Regions from separate parts of the Arthrobacter sp. CAN_A214 genome, predicted to be linked through region 2. Evidence: riboswitches for the same ligand, from Rfam matches in the RefSeq annotation. Region 2 holds a riboswitch; the other holds the start of a gene.

Region 1 (7,231 bases), on a different contig from region 2:
AGGACTATTCGAGGGCACCAGTGACCTGGTGATCCTGCGCCGCGTCCCGGAGACGAGAAGCCTCGAACTGGTCCTGATCGGTGTCGAGAAACGCTACTGCGCGATGTCCGTCGATGACCCGCTGGCCACCAAACGCACAGTGACACTCGCCCAGGTAGCGGCGGCCCCGCTGGCGATCGATCACCGCACCGGAAGCACCCAACTAGACCTCTGGGCCGACGGTGAACAACCACGTCACAGCATCCCTACCAACGACGTCGATGACTGGCTCACCGTCATCAGCAGTGGCAAAGCCCGCGGAGTAACCGCAGAATCAACCGCACACCAATACCGCCGCCAAGGCCTCACCTACCGGGCCGTCCGCGACGCAACACCCGTACCCGTCTACGCTGCCTGGGTGAAAACTGACCCACCCGCGATGCTGCAGGACATCCTCACCCTCCTCGCGGGCCTCTACCGCTGACCCCGCCGAAAATTCGTGCGGTGAAGTATCGGCAAATGGGACGCGGTGGGTCTTGGGCAAGCAGCGCGAACGCCGCTTCATTCACATAGTTCGCAGACACGCCTCGTGAAACACTGCGCCGGATCAGATAGGCGGCAACGGCTGTGCCTTATGGACAGTCGTTCACAAACAATGGTAGTCCGACCACTCCCGACATCATTTCGACGACAATCGACTACCAGCGCTCACATCCCGTCTACTGCGCGCGCTGAGGCCCCCCGTTACCTTTTTCGTAGCCCAGTCTTGTTGCAGGATGTGGGTGTGCTGGCCGGTCGGTCCCGGCATGGTTCTTCCCCCCAGTTGTCCATGATCCGGGGGGGGTGTTGTCACTGGGGCCGGCTTGGCGGTAGCTGATCGCTGATAGAGGCACGACAAGGGGTCTTTCGTAACGTGGATGCCGACGTCTACCGCCACGGACCAGCCAGCACAGACCGTGACGGTTGGACGAAGGAGCTGGCTATGGCTGTTGATCGTGGATCAACACGACATCGAGGTATTCATCGGGCTGGACGTCGGGAAATCCGATCACCACGCCGTCGCCCTGAACCGGTCAGGGAAAAAGCTTTTCGATAAGGCTCTGCCAAATGACGAGGCACGATTACGGGAGATCCTCGCCAAGCTTTCCGAGCACGGGAAGACCCTGCTCGTAGTGGATCAGCCAGCCACCATCGGCGCCCTGCCCGTCGCGGTGGCTCGCGCCACCGGGGCAGAGGTCGGTTACCTGCCGGGCCTGGCGATGCGCCGAATCGCGGATCTGCACCCGGGCCAGGCCAAAACCGATGCCCGAGACGCGATGATCATCGCCGAGGCCGCACGGACCATGCCGCACACGCTGCGCTCTATCGCCCCGGACGATGAGACGCTGGCCGAGCTCGGTGTGTTCTGCGGCTTCGACGACGACCTCGCCGCCCAGATCACCGCCACGTCCAACCGGATCCGCGGCCTGCTCACCCAAATCCACCCGGCCCTGGAACGGGCACTTGGGCCGCACCTGGATCACCCGGCCGTCGCTGATCTCCTGACCCGGTATCCAACACCAGCGGCGTTGAAGACAGCTGGGCGCGGTCATGTCCGGGCCCGGCTGAAGAAGCACGCACCACGGGCCGCCGAACGCCTCACCGAGGCCATCTTCACAGCGCTCGAGGAACAAACCGTCGTGGTCACCGGCACCAATGCCGCGGGGATCGTGGTGCCGAAACTAGCCGAACAGCTCCTGTCCCTGCGGCACCAACGCGACGCTATCGCCGCCCAGGTCGAAGCCCTGGTGGAGGCCCACCCTCTTCACCGGGTCCTGACCTCGATGCCCGGCGTCGGCGTCAGGACCTGCGCACGCATCCTCACCGAAGTGACAGGCAAACACTTCACCAGCGCCGCGCACCTGGCGTCCTATGCAGGCATCGCCCCTGTCACGCGGCACTCTGGAACGTCGATCAGGGGTGAACACACAAGCCGGCGCGGGAACAAGAAACTCAAACGCGCCCTGTTCCTCTCCGCCTTCGCTGCCCTGCACCACCCGCCCTCGCGCGCCTACTATGACCGCAAACGTGCCGAAGGAAAACGCCACAACCAAGCCCTCATCGCCCTCGCACGCCGACGCTCTGACGTACTCTTCGCCATGCTCCGCGACGGAACCCTCTACCAGGACCCCGAACCACGGAACCTGCCATCAGCAGCTTGACGAAAACCATAGAGGCACCCCCCCCCGGTCTCCCGCCCAGTTTCGCTAGTGACTCTAGGACATATTCATCGAAACGTAACAAATGGTATACAAAATGGAGTAGGCTCCCCTGATTGTATGTAAAGCACAGACATTCCGACCCAGAGGAACACCATGTCCGAGCTACTTCCGCGTTTGTCCCCTCCTTCTACTCCGCGCCTGATTCGCCGCAGTGCCCTTGTGCCGGTCCTCGCCCTCGGCCTGGTTGTCGGCACCACCGCATGCCAGGCTCCACAGACCACCGCCGAAGCTCCCCAGGGCGAGGATGTCATGACCGCTCCCATCGGGGACCGGACCATCGTGGAGGGCGGTGATCTCGTCATGGCCCTCTCGGCGGAACCCGATCGGCTCGATCCGACGACGTCGTCGTCGCTGTACACGCGCTATGTCATGCAGACTATCTGCCAGAAGCTGTACGACATCGACGAGAACGGCGAGATCGTGCCGGAGCTCGCTACCGACCTTCCGGCGGTGTCCAAGGACGGCCTGACCGTCAGCATTCCGGTCCGTGACGATGCGGTCTTCGCCGACGGAACCCCCTTCAACGCCGAGGCAGTAGCCCAGACCATCGAGCGTGGCCTGACCCTTGAGGGATCGTCGCGCAAGAGCGAACTCGGCCCCATTGAAAGCATCACCGCCGTGGATGCCACCACGGTAGAGGTGACCTACGCGGAGCCGTTCGCACCGCTGACCGCCGCACTCGCCGACCGCGCCGGCATGATCCTCTCGCCGGCCGCTCTCGCCGCGAACGGTGAAGCGTTCGGCGACAGCCCCGTCTGCGTGGGCCCGTTCAAGTTCGCAGAGCGGATCCCCCAGACCTCCATCACGGTGGAGCGTGACCCGTTGTACTACGACGCCGAGAACGTGCACCTGGACAGCATCACCTACCGCATCATCACCGATTCCAACATCCGCGCAGCGAACCTTCGCTCGGGTGACGTCCAGGTGGCCGATACCATCTCCACGCAGGACGTGGACGGGCTTATGGATGAAGAGGGCATCAATGTCCTGCAGGCCGGTTCCCTCGGCTTTCAAGGATTGACTATCAACGTCGGCAACACCGACGGTGTTGGTGCCCCCCCGGGGGTCATCGATACTCCCCTCGCAACTGATAAGACAGTGCGTCAGGCACTGGCCATGTCGATCGACCGCGACTCCCTTGTGCAGTCGGTCTTCGGCGGCTGGTACGAACCGGCCTGTTCACCGATCTCCCCGGCCAGCCCCTTCAGCTCCGATGCCAGCGAGGCCTGTCCCGAGTACGATCCCGAGGCGGCCAAGGCCCTGCTGGAGGAAGCCGGCGTCGAGACCCCGTACAAGTTCACGATGCAGGTCAGTAATAACCCCGACACCATCCGGTTCGCCCAGGCGTTGCAGGCGTCCGTCACGGAGGGCGGCTTTGAGATGGAAATCCTGCCCGTCGAATACTCGACCCTGCTCGATGTCCAGGACCGCGGGGACTTCGAAACCATCCAGCTCGGTTGGTCCGGCCGCGTCGACCCGCACGGCAACATGTTCAACCGCCTGTCGACGAGTACCAGCAATAACTACATGGGTTACAGCAACCCCGAGGTCGATGAGCTGCTTGTTCAGGCTGCAGAGGCGAATGACATCGCCGAACGCTCCGAGCTCTACGGTCAGGCCGTCGCCCAGGTGCAGGAAGACAACCCCATCATCTACCTCTACCGCCTGCGTAACCTCACCGCTCACACCACCAACGTTGCCGGTATAGAGACCTTCGCCGACGGCGTGGTCCACCTCAGCAACGCGGCCTTCGTCGAAACGGAATAAACCAACCCCAACCATTCAACTACCCAAAAGCGAGCCTGTAGAAGTCCATCATCACGCTCGTCCTTGCGCCCATGCTGGTGATCTTCAGGAAGGCGGGAGCCCGACATTTCGGCTCCCGCCTTCCTGAAGTAGTGAAACGCGAACATATGCGCCGTTATCGGTGTCCCGCGGAGGCAGGTAGAAGTGTTAACCGAACACTCAGCAGTCCCGTTGCTCGCTCTGTCACCACCGATCGTGGATCTCAACGTCTGATGAGGTACGCACTGACGCACCATTGAGACGCCACCAAACAACGTTGCCGAGGAACCCGTCAAGCCATACAGGACCCGCATCACCTTGCAGGAGGTGCCGTTGCAGCCGGCCATCGGCTTACGCGGCGCAGATGAACAGTCATCTTGCGGTGGCACAAGCAGAACCGGCAGAGCTACCATCTGCGATGGTTCTTCCACCTGTGGGCGGGTAGAGCCTCTACTATCCAGCCCAAAGCCGTCCACTTGGGGGGAGGAAGCGCTTCTTGGTCTCGCCAATGGACGCGGGCGGAATGAGTGTTACCCCGACAGGCGCTACTGGAAGATGTATGCCGTACCCGGTGTGTTTTCAGACACCTGGAGAACTGCCATGGCAGGGAGTGTTCTCGTTATTCCCGGGGTTTTGGAGGCAGCCAGGTGAAAGCGCGTACTGGTGAAGCCGCACGAAAGAGGTGCCCGGCCGGGATTGACCGGCCGGGCACTTTTGGGATCGTGTTGTTCAGTCGTGGGTTCGGGCTTTAAGCATTGACTCGGTAGTAGGAAGGTCCTGAACCGATGTCGGCGCTGTTCACGACGGTCTGACCGCCGTTGAAGCCGCTGTGGATTGCCTTGCCGCCTCCGATGTAGACGGCGTTGTGCGGAACACCGGCGCCTCCGTCCTGGTAATAGATGAAGTCACCCGGCTGAGGAACCGAGACCGGGGTCGCGAATTCCATCAGACCCGCCGGGGACTCATCCCCGACGCTGCCGATACCTGCGGCTTTCAGTGCCTGCTCACCCAGAACAGTGCAGTCCTGGCCTGCTCCCAGCTGGGCGTTCGCGGAGGCCAGGATAGCTGAGTTGGTGGACGTCGCCGGGATCTCGGTCACTTCCGAGCTGGCCAGAGTCATGGTGGACGCGGCAGCAGTCGGCACGGCGGGGGCCGTTGGCGACGCCGGGGCTACAGGAGCGGAGGCCGTTGGCGACGCCGGGGCTACGGCATTGCCGAACCCTGACACGGTGATGCTGTCCCCGGGGTAGATGATCGAATTGACGCTCAGACCGTTCAGCGAAAGCACGGTCTCCAGGGCCGCTCCATACTTGGCCGCAATTGCATTCAGCGTGTCACCGGGCTGTACCGTGTGGCTGGTGGTGCTGGTCACTGCCTCGGGTGCAGCGCTGGCGACAGGGGCCGGCGCAGCAGTGCTCGCAGCGGCAGCCGGCTCGTTGGCTATGGCAGATGCTTGGGCGGGGACGCCGACCCCGAGCATCAGTGCCGACGCTGCCGCGAGGGCGGCAGCGGGACGGCCCACTGCCCCGGCGTGGGAAGAAACGGCCTTCGAAACGGACTTCAGCCCGTGGGCGGGGGCCGGGTTGGCGCGGTGGCGGGCTGCATGGAAAATTTTGGACATGTGTTGATAACCTCTCCCAATGCCTGCGGGGTGAGCTGTCGGATGCGGATGGGAGACACCCGGCCGGAGGGTATCCAGATGATTTCTTCGATCTGGGTACTCTGCGGCTTGACCCCTAGGGCCCTATGGGGGAGCCCGGTGATGGTTCCCCCGCCTCTGCCAGATGAACGTTGCAAACGGAACCTTGCGATAGTGGCAGAGCTAGGCAATCTATCCAAGGATGCCGCCCCTGATCTCGGGCTGCGGCACACCTTCCACGCTAACCGCGCTATCTCCGATTGTCACATTATGGTTACGAAGCATCAGCCGACTGCAAGGGTTGGCATGGTGTCCTACGCACGCGACGAGGGATGGCCTTGTAGCGGACCCTGCGCGATCCGGGAAACCTGATCGATCGGCGGAATTGCACAGCAGCTGTCCCTTGCAGGGGTTTCCGCTGTGGTGAGGACTCAGTATCAACTCCGTCGGTACCGTGAACGATCATTCACCAGGCACGTACCGCATCCTGCGCCGACCGGTGGCAGTTGGGGCCGTCTTGCAGTGTGTTTTATGGTGGACGAAACCAGTGAGGAAGCACTCCGCGTGGCATGCAACGGCTGCACGACATCTTCAAAGCTCGAGTTCGATTTCAGCATGGCTTTCCAACCAATTTATGATGCGGTCGCCCCGCCATCGATGACTTCGGTGCGGGTCATGCGGGATTGGGGCTCCTGGTCGAGTTCCAGCCAGATCTGATCAAGATCGATATGAAACTCGTCCGAGGAGTTGACAGCAGCCCGGCTCGCCGGGCCGTCGTCACTGGCATCGTGGGCATCGCCGGGGAACTCGGCTTACGGTGCTCGCAGAAGGCGTCGAAACCGAGGCGGAGTTCCTGTTCCTGAAGACAAGTGGCATCCGCCTGTTCCAAGGATATTGGTTCGCAAAGCCAGCATTCGAGGAACTTCCGCAGATACAATTCAGGTCTGTTCCCGACATCGCCGCTGTTGCCTAGAGGCGCTCCCGTCTAATCGGAAAATCACGCTACTCGATTCCCACCATCATGGTGCGATCGAATACCCGGTTTTTTCAATGCCAGGACCCTGGCGGGCGTGCTTAGAGTGGAGGCATCGGTGTCATACCGATTGCATGACTACTGAAGTCAACCGTTGGGAGAGCATCATGGGACTGGACGATAAAATCGCTAATGCCGCACAGAAGCTTGGCGGTCAGGGCAAGGAAGCCGCAGGCAACGCGACCGGGGATGAGAATCTCAAGGCCGAAGGTCAGGGCGATCAAGCCAAGGGCGACCTGAAACAGGCCGGCGAAAAGCTCAAAGACGCCTTCAAGAAAAACTGATCGAACACGCCACCTCCGGTGGCACATGACGAGAGGTAGTGCACCCGATGGGGTGCACTACCTCTTGTCGTGTCGTCGGTTCAGGGGAACCGGACTGGTTTCGTGTACGGTACGCCGAATTAGCGCCGGTCGGTGGCGCCAGGTGTGTCCGCGTCGAGCATTTCGATCTTTTCCTTGCGGACCTCACCGGAGACGGTTTCCTGTGATTGGACTGTTTCCTTGTTCAGGCGCACGCGCTCCACGGGAACGG
Region 2 (7,231 bases):
CTCGAAGGTGAGCACTTCGTCGCCCGGCCCGGCGAAGGCGAGAATCGCCGAGGCGATGGTCTCAGTGGCCCCGGTGCTGACGATGATGTCGGTCTCGGCGTCGGGGGTGAGGCCGTAGAACCTCTCCTGGTGCCGGGCGATCGCTGTTCGGAGCACCGGCTGTCCCTTGCCGGGCGCGTACTGGTTCTCGCCGTTGCTGATCGCAGCCCGGGCGGCGTCGAGGATCTCGGCGGGGCCGTCCTCGTCAGGGAAGCCCTGCCCGAGGTTGATCGCGCCGTGCTGCAGTGCCAGCCCGGTGATCTCCTCGAAGATGGTGACTCCCAGATCGCCTCCCTCGGCGAGCAGGTTGGCGCCGCGGGCGGTGCGTTCCCACGGTTCCGGGGCTGCGGAGCGGGAGGTGCCGGGGCTGCGCGGGAGGAGCGTCATGACTTAAAGTATTACCGCAATCGGCGCATCGGAGTGGAGGACCGTTCTGTGAGGTGGGTAGGTTAGGAGGATGCGACGTGCCGTCTGCCCCGGATCCTTCGACCCCCTGCACAATGGCCACGTGGAGGTGATCACCCGGGCAGCCGGCCTCTTCGATGAGGTGGTGGTGGCGGTTTCGACGAACTATTCGAAGAAGTACCGGTTCGCCCTCGACGAGCGTCTGGCCATCGCGCGCGAAACCTTCACCTCCCGGCCAAACATCTCGGTGGTTCCGATGGGCAGCGGGCTCCTCGCTGATTTCTGCAGGGAGCAGAGTGCCGGGGTGGTCGTCAAGGGACTCCGAACCGGCCGCGATTTCGAGTACGAGCTGCCGATGGCCATCATGAACCGACAGCTGACCGGCGTCGAGACCGTCTTCATCCCGGGCGAGAGCAACTACCTGCACTTGTCCTCCACCCTTCTGAAGGAAGTGCAGTCCCTCGGTGGGGACATCGGGCAGTTCGTTCCGGAAGCGGTGTCGAGGCGGCTGACAGCAGACGACGGCGCCGCCTGAGCGGACACGTACTGGCTACGTTCAGATAGGGGAGGCACAGGCAGGCCGCAGATGGGCCGCCGCCAGACCCACGGATTCCTCGACGAACCGGAAGAACCATTCCACGGGACCCAGGTCCGGTGCGGTCGGCACCAGAAGAAATGCGGAGTCCGAGCACTGCTCAAGATTGGTGAGCGATTGCACGGCATGGTAGCGGGACGGAACGACAAGGACTCTTTTCCAGCCGTTGTCCTGGGCGAGCCGCGCGACCGACCTGGCTTCGCCGCGCGTCGTCAGGGGTTCGGGGGTGGAACAGATTTGGGAGGGTACTGGCAGTCAGGAGGATTCCCAGTGCCGGCCGGACTGAGCGCCCGAGCCGACCGCTCGTCGCGCTCGGCGGGTCTGGACGTGTCACACGGCCGAGCCTACGCGGGGACCTTCCACGCCGGCTGAGAACTGCGGCACCGCCCGTGCGTTTTGGGTTGGGCCGACAACTCAGGCTAAGATGATACGTCGGTCATATGTTCTACAGGAGTCACCATTAAAAGCGATCTCAGTTCGCCTTTGACATTCAGTGTCAGAGAGCTCGGGCGCAGCCCGGGCAGTATGCGGACAATCGAAGAACATGTTCCCGCGCCGAAGGATTTTTCAGTGGCGCTGATCGGTGTACAGGAAGGTTCCGCGATGGACCTGAACTTACGCCTTGAAGCAGTCCACGAGGGAATCCTCGTGTCGGGAACCGCAGACGTCGAAGTTACCGGCGAGTGCGGCCGGTGCCTGGAACCCCTCCGCTTCGACAGCGATGTGGACATCCAGGAGCTCTTCTACTACAGCGACTCCGAGTCGCTGTCGGCGGAAGAGGAAGAGGAACAGCACCGGGTCGAGAATGACGCGATCAACCTGGAGCCGGTGCTGAGGGACGCAGTGGTTACCTCGCTGCCGTTCCAGCCGGTGTGCCGGGAGGACTGCCAGGGTCTGTGTGCCGAATGCGGTGTGCAGCTGAATGACAATCCCGATCACCATCACGAGATTTTGGATCCTCGCTGGTCCGCCCTTTCGGGGCTGGCCGGCACCGCCGCTGAGAATGATGCGGCATCACGTAAAGAGTCGGACGAGAGAGAAGAGAGTTAGTCGTGGCTGTTCCAAAGCGGAAAATGTCCCGCGCGAATACACGTGCACGCAGGTCCCAGTGGAAGGCAACCGCCCCCAAACTGGTGAAGACCGTGGAGAACGGCCGCGTAACCTACAGCCTTTCCCACCAGGCCAAGGTCGTTTCTGACTCCGCCGGTACCCCGCTGTTCCTTGAGTACAAGGGCCGCAAGGTAGCCGACGTCTAATAACGGATCGCGGCGGCGGAAGGCCCTTCGGCCCTGGCTGCTGATCGCGCCTTATGCGGAAGCGTAAGTGAACGTGGCTGATACAGAAGAACTGACCCAGCGTCTCGGCGTCGACATCGATGCCGGGACGCTTCGTCTTGCCCTGACCCATCGCTCCTATGCGTATGAGAAGGGCGGCATTCCCACCAATGAGCGGCTCGAGTTCCTGGGGGACTCGGTGCTCGGTCTGGCCGTTACGGATGCCCTGTACCGGGAGAACCCTGATCTGTCCGAGGGAGACCTCGCCAAGCGGAGGTCCGCGGTCGTCAGTACGCGCGCCCTCGCGGGTGTGGCGCGCGGCCTGGATCTCGGCCGGTACATCCTTCTCGGCCAGGGCGAAAAACTGACGAACGGGCGCGACAAGCCGTCCATACTCGCGGACACCATGGAAGCGGTGATCGGCGCGGTGTACCTCAGCCAGGGCATCGAAACTGCACGGGCCATGGTGATGCGGCTCATCGCGCCACTGCTGCAGGACTCGGACGTGCTCGGTGAAGGCACCGACTGGAAGACGCGGATCCAGGAACTCGCGGCCGCCAGACGGCTCGGCGTCATCGACTACCGGGTGACGGGCACCGGGCCCGATCACGCGCGTTCCTTCGAGGCGCTGCTGGTGATCGGCGGCACGCCCTACGGTGCGGGGACCGGCAATTCGAAGAAGGAAGCCGAGCAGGCTGCGGCGGAGGCCTCCCTCAGCATGCTCCTCGGATCCGCAAGCCTCGCCGACAGCAAGTAGGCCGGATTGCCTGAGCTGCCCGAAGTCGAGGTGGTCCGGCGCGGCCTCGTCCGCTGGGTGACGGGGCGGACCATCGACGACGTCGAGGTTCTCGATCCGCGGTCGCTGAGGCGCCACGCGCTGGGGCCGGAGGACTTTCGGAGCAACCTTGCCGGCTACCGGGTCACCGATGTGGTCCGCCGCGGGAAATTCCTCTGGATGCCCCTGGGCGGGCTTTCGCCGGACGCCGAGCCGGTGGACGGCGAATCACCGGTGGCACTCATGGCGCACCTCGGCATGAGCGGCCAGCTGCTTATCGAGGACTCCGGCGCGCCTGACGAAAAACACCTCAAGGTCAGGCTCAGCCTGTCCAACGCCACGGACGACGACGGCAAAAGCCTCCCGCGCGAATTGCGCTTCATCGACCAGCGCATCTTCGGCGGAATGTTCGTCACGTCCCTGCAGGCCACAGCTGACGGCAAGGCCGGTGGCCTGGGGAGCAGCGGACTTCCCCTGATTCCTCGGGAAGCCTCCCACATTGCCCGGGATCCTCTGGACCCCGCCTTCTCCTTCGAGGACTTCTTCTCGCGCGTCCGCGTCCGCCGGTCGGGGATCAAGAGAGCACTGCTGGACCAGGGGCTGATCTCCGGGATCGGCAACATCTACGCCGACGAAGCCCTGTGGGCAGCGAAGCTGCACTATGCGCGCGCCACCGATACTCTCCGCAGATCCGAGGCCCTCCGGCTCGTGGGCGCCTGCCGGGACGTCATGACCCGCGCGCTCGACGCCGGAGGCACGAGCTTCGATTCCCTCTACGTCAACGTCAATGGAGCCTCCGGGTACTTCGAACGCTCCCTCGAGGCGTACGGGCGGACAGGCCGGCCCTGCCGACGGTGTGCACGAACAGGTAGGGAGTCCCTGATCAGGCGGGACATCTTCATGAACCGTTCTTCCTTCAGCTGCCCCCGTTGCCAGCCGAAACCGCGCTCCCACCAGTAAGTCAACGGGTAGATCTGCGGGACAAGTTGCGCTGAAACTGAGGTAATCCATAGGTACGCTGCGGGTTTCCGCAAGCCCTCAAACACCGCTGTGATCCAAATGTGACAATACCGTGTTCATTGGGTAATCTTTAGAGCGCGCCGGTCCAAAGGGACTGGCGCCCTTGGTCAGACTGCCTAACCCTGTCGGTGACCGAAGGAACCGTTCGTACACATCCGACAGGGGCGGGGGAACCGATAGCGGGCTTTCTCTGGAAAGCCCTAGGGGTAAAGACGCAGACGGAACACATCCACACGGGATGCGTTCCGAGACCTGTGTCCGGGTGTCCCACCCGAACCCGACAGCTAACTTCGTAGGCATTGGGAGAGGCACATCCATGTCCAAGAATCGTCATGCCGCGCGCCACAGGGCAACCCCCGAGCGCACCAACCACTTCAAATCCGCAACACGTGCGGTATCAGCAGCGGGTCGTCCCGCAGCTGTAGTAGTTGCAGCTTCAGGCATCCTGCTCGGCGCAGCACTTCCCGCTTCGGCCAGTGCAGTTGCCCCAGCAGCCCAGGCTGCAGCAGCAGGCTCCTACACCGTCCAGTCGGGTGACACCCTCGGAAGCATCGCTTCGGCTCACGGTGTCAGTCTCAGCGCAGTCTTCGCGGCCAACGGCCTCAACGGCTCATCGATCATCTACCCGGGCCAGAGCATCGCCCTCTCGGGTGGCGCAGCCGTTGTAGCAGCACCCCAGGTGCAGGCTGCAGCATTCACTGCTCCCGCTCCCGTGGCAGCACCGGCTGCTGTTCCCGCCGCGGCTCCTGCCATGAACTTCGTCGCTGCGAACACCGGCGTCTCGCTCCAGTCGGGCGGCATCACCCCGATCGGCGCAGCTTCGACGGCACCTGCGAGCTCGAAAGCAGCCACCATCGCTGCAGCAGCGAAGGCCCAGCTCGGCCGGGGTCAGGACTGCACCATGCTCGTGACGAACTCCCTCGCAGCTGCCGGGATCAATTTCCACGACTGGCCAGCCGGCTACCTCAGCCTCGGCACCCAGGTCAGTGCCGGCGCAGCAATTCCCGGCGATCTCATCTATTACACCAACGGCGGCGCCGGTGTACCTCACATCGCTGTCTACATCGGTGGTGGCGAGGCAGTACACGGTGGCTTCAACGGCGGCCAGACCATGATCGCACCCGCCGAGCTCGGCTCCGGTGGCGTCTACATCCGCGTGAGCTAGCATTACCTCTCGGGCTTCGGCTCTCCCAATGGGACATCAGTAAGGACCGGCAGATTCGTCTGCCGGTCCTTACTGTTTGATGTGCTGCCCGTGTGGGCCTCTGCGACCGGCTGCGCTCAGCGCCGGTAGAACTCCTCGAGCTTCTGCAGGCCCTGGTCGATGGAGACCGCAGGCTTCCAATGGAGCAGTGCCCGGGTCTCGCGCTGGTCGAACCAGTGCGCGGTGGACAGCTGCTCGGCGAGGAACCGGGTCATGGGAGGTTCGTCGGTTGCTCCTGCCGCGGTCCACACCCGTTCGACGACGGAACCGGCAATCCGAGCGAGCGCACCGGGGACATTCCATCGAGGTGGTTCCACGCCTCCGGCCCGGCACATTCCAGCGATCAGCTCACGGACGGGACGCGGCTCACCGTTGGTGACCACCACCGCGCGGCCCTGCATGGAGTCGATCCTTCGCAGGCAGGCAACGATTGCCGACGCCGCGTTGTCCACATACGTGGTGTCGATCAGCGCAGTACCCCCGGCGATGATCGGCAGGCGCCCCGCCCGAGCGCGGGCGATGACCCGCTCCACGAGCTGGGTATCGCCGGGACCCCACACGATATGCGGACGCACCGCTGCAACCCGAAACTCCGGAGCGGACATCCCGAGCGCAAGCAGTTCCGCACGCGCCTTCGACCGGGCATACTCGCCGCGCGCTGTGGCAGGCTCCGCCGTCGTCGCTCCCAGGCCCACGATCGGTTGCCCAGCATGGGCGACCGACGGCGAGGACACGTAGACGACGTCGTGCACACCTGCCCGGCGGGCCGCCTCGAGCAGATTCCGCGTGCCTTCGACGTTGACGGCCTCGAAATCGGAGCGGGGTCCCGTGAACGAGACCTTCGCCGCGAGGTGGATCACGGCGTCCATGCCGTCGACGGCCTGGCCCAGTGCTGCCCGGTCCGTCAGTGATCTCTCGAAGTCAGTGACTCCGGATAGCCCAGAGGGGCGCCGTTGCAGAGTGCGCACCGACTCACCGGCCGTGACCAGCAGGGCTGCAACGGCGCCGCCGAGCATCCCGCTTGCTCCGGTGACGAGTATTTTCACGGGATTCGGGAACCGCTGCCCGCAAGCACCGCGCCGGCCCACTTCGCCACTTCGGTGCGGTCGATCTTCGCGTTGTGGCGGATGTCCACGGGCAGTCCCGGCACCGTCAGGACTGCCGCCAGTTCGATACCGGCCGTCCGCGCCATGTTCCGGGCGCGTTCGGTCAGCACGGAATCGGCGAGTACTGGCTTCCGGCTTCGCCTGCGGTTCCTGCCGGGCGCGGGAACGGGTTCGACGACGGCCACGATCGCCTGCGTGCCCGTCGGCCCCACTCCCACGACGGCGGCGAGGCGAACACCCTCGAGCTTTTCAAGGGCCTGCTCGAGGCCGACCGGAGTCAGCACTGCGCCCGGAGTCGTGATGATATGGCCGAGCCGGCCTTCCACCCACAGCCGGCCTGCTCCGTCGAAATGGCCGACATCGCCGGTGCGGTGCCAGGGGGCGGTGCGGGAGGAGGCTCCCTCGGTACGCCACAGGCGATAGTACCGGCTCTTGACGTGGGGTGCGTCCACCAGGATCTCACCGGTGACGCCTGGCTCCGTGGTGGGAGTGCCGTCGGGGACGCCGTCGTCGGACAGCGCGCTCACGGCAAGCCGTGCTCCCTGGACTGCACGGCCCACGCACACTCCGTTTCCCGCGCCGGGCATCGTGCCGGCGGCATCCGCCTCGGCGGCCCGGATCCCTTCGAGGTCGATGTTCGAGACGGGCAGCGCCTCGGTCATGCCGTACGGCGTGTGCAGGGACGCGGCGGGCAGCAGTTCCTGCACCTGCTCGAGGAGGAGTGCCGGAACCGGCGCTCCGGCCGAAAGGACGGTGGTGACCTTGCCCAGGGCCTCTGTGCCGGAAGGGGTCAGGTTGTCCTTCGTCGCGACG

What was found. Region 2 has a riboswitch for cyclic di-AMP ahead of IWX65_RS02415 (LysM peptidoglycan-binding domain-containing protein). Riboswitches for the same ligand answer to the same signal wherever they lie in the genome.
Region 1: it holds a riboswitch for cyclic di-AMP, as region 2 does, so the genes downstream of both, IWX65_RS15720 (LysM peptidoglycan-binding domain-containing protein) here and IWX65_RS02415 (LysM peptidoglycan-binding domain-containing protein) in region 2, are expected to answer to the same signal.

Annotation. Positions count from the first base shown of each region.
Region 1 covers NZ_JADOUU010000034.1:2,710-9,940, forward strand. The annotation lists gene IWX65_RS15705 (LysR family transcriptional regulator) at 1-463, shown strand, start outside; gene IWX65_RS15710 (IS110 family transposase) at 897-2,180, shown strand; gene IWX65_RS15715 (ABC transporter substrate-binding protein) at 2,334-4,007, shown strand; gene IWX65_RS15720 (LysM peptidoglycan-binding domain-containing protein) at 4,774-5,646, opposite strand; cyclic di-AMP (ydaO/yuaA leader) riboswitch at 5,653-5,831, opposite strand; gene IWX65_RS18110 (hypothetical protein) at 6,348-6,527, shown strand; gene IWX65_RS15730 (CsbD family protein) at 6,805-6,981, shown strand; gene IWX65_RS15735 (DUF2382 domain-containing protein) at 7,101-7,231, opposite strand, start outside.
Region 2 covers NZ_JADOUU010000002.1:116,170-123,400, forward strand. The annotation lists gene IWX65_RS02385 (aminotransferase class I/II-fold pyridoxal phosphate-dependent enzyme) at 1-426, opposite strand, end outside; gene coaD (pantetheine-phosphate adenylyltransferase) at 497-979, shown strand; gene IWX65_RS02395 (YceD family protein) at 1,565-2,089, shown strand; gene rpmF (50S ribosomal protein L32) at 2,092-2,295, shown strand; gene rnc (ribonuclease III) at 2,369-3,070, shown strand; gene mutM (bifunctional DNA-formamidopyrimidine glycosylase/DNA-(apurinic or apyrimidinic site) lyase) at 3,077-4,048, shown strand; cyclic di-AMP (ydaO/yuaA leader) riboswitch at 4,212-4,421, shown strand; gene IWX65_RS02415 (LysM peptidoglycan-binding domain-containing protein) at 4,425-5,273, shown strand; gene IWX65_RS02420 (NAD-dependent epimerase/dehydratase family protein) at 5,390-6,358, opposite strand; gene IWX65_RS02425 (alpha/beta fold hydrolase) at 6,355-7,231, opposite strand, start outside.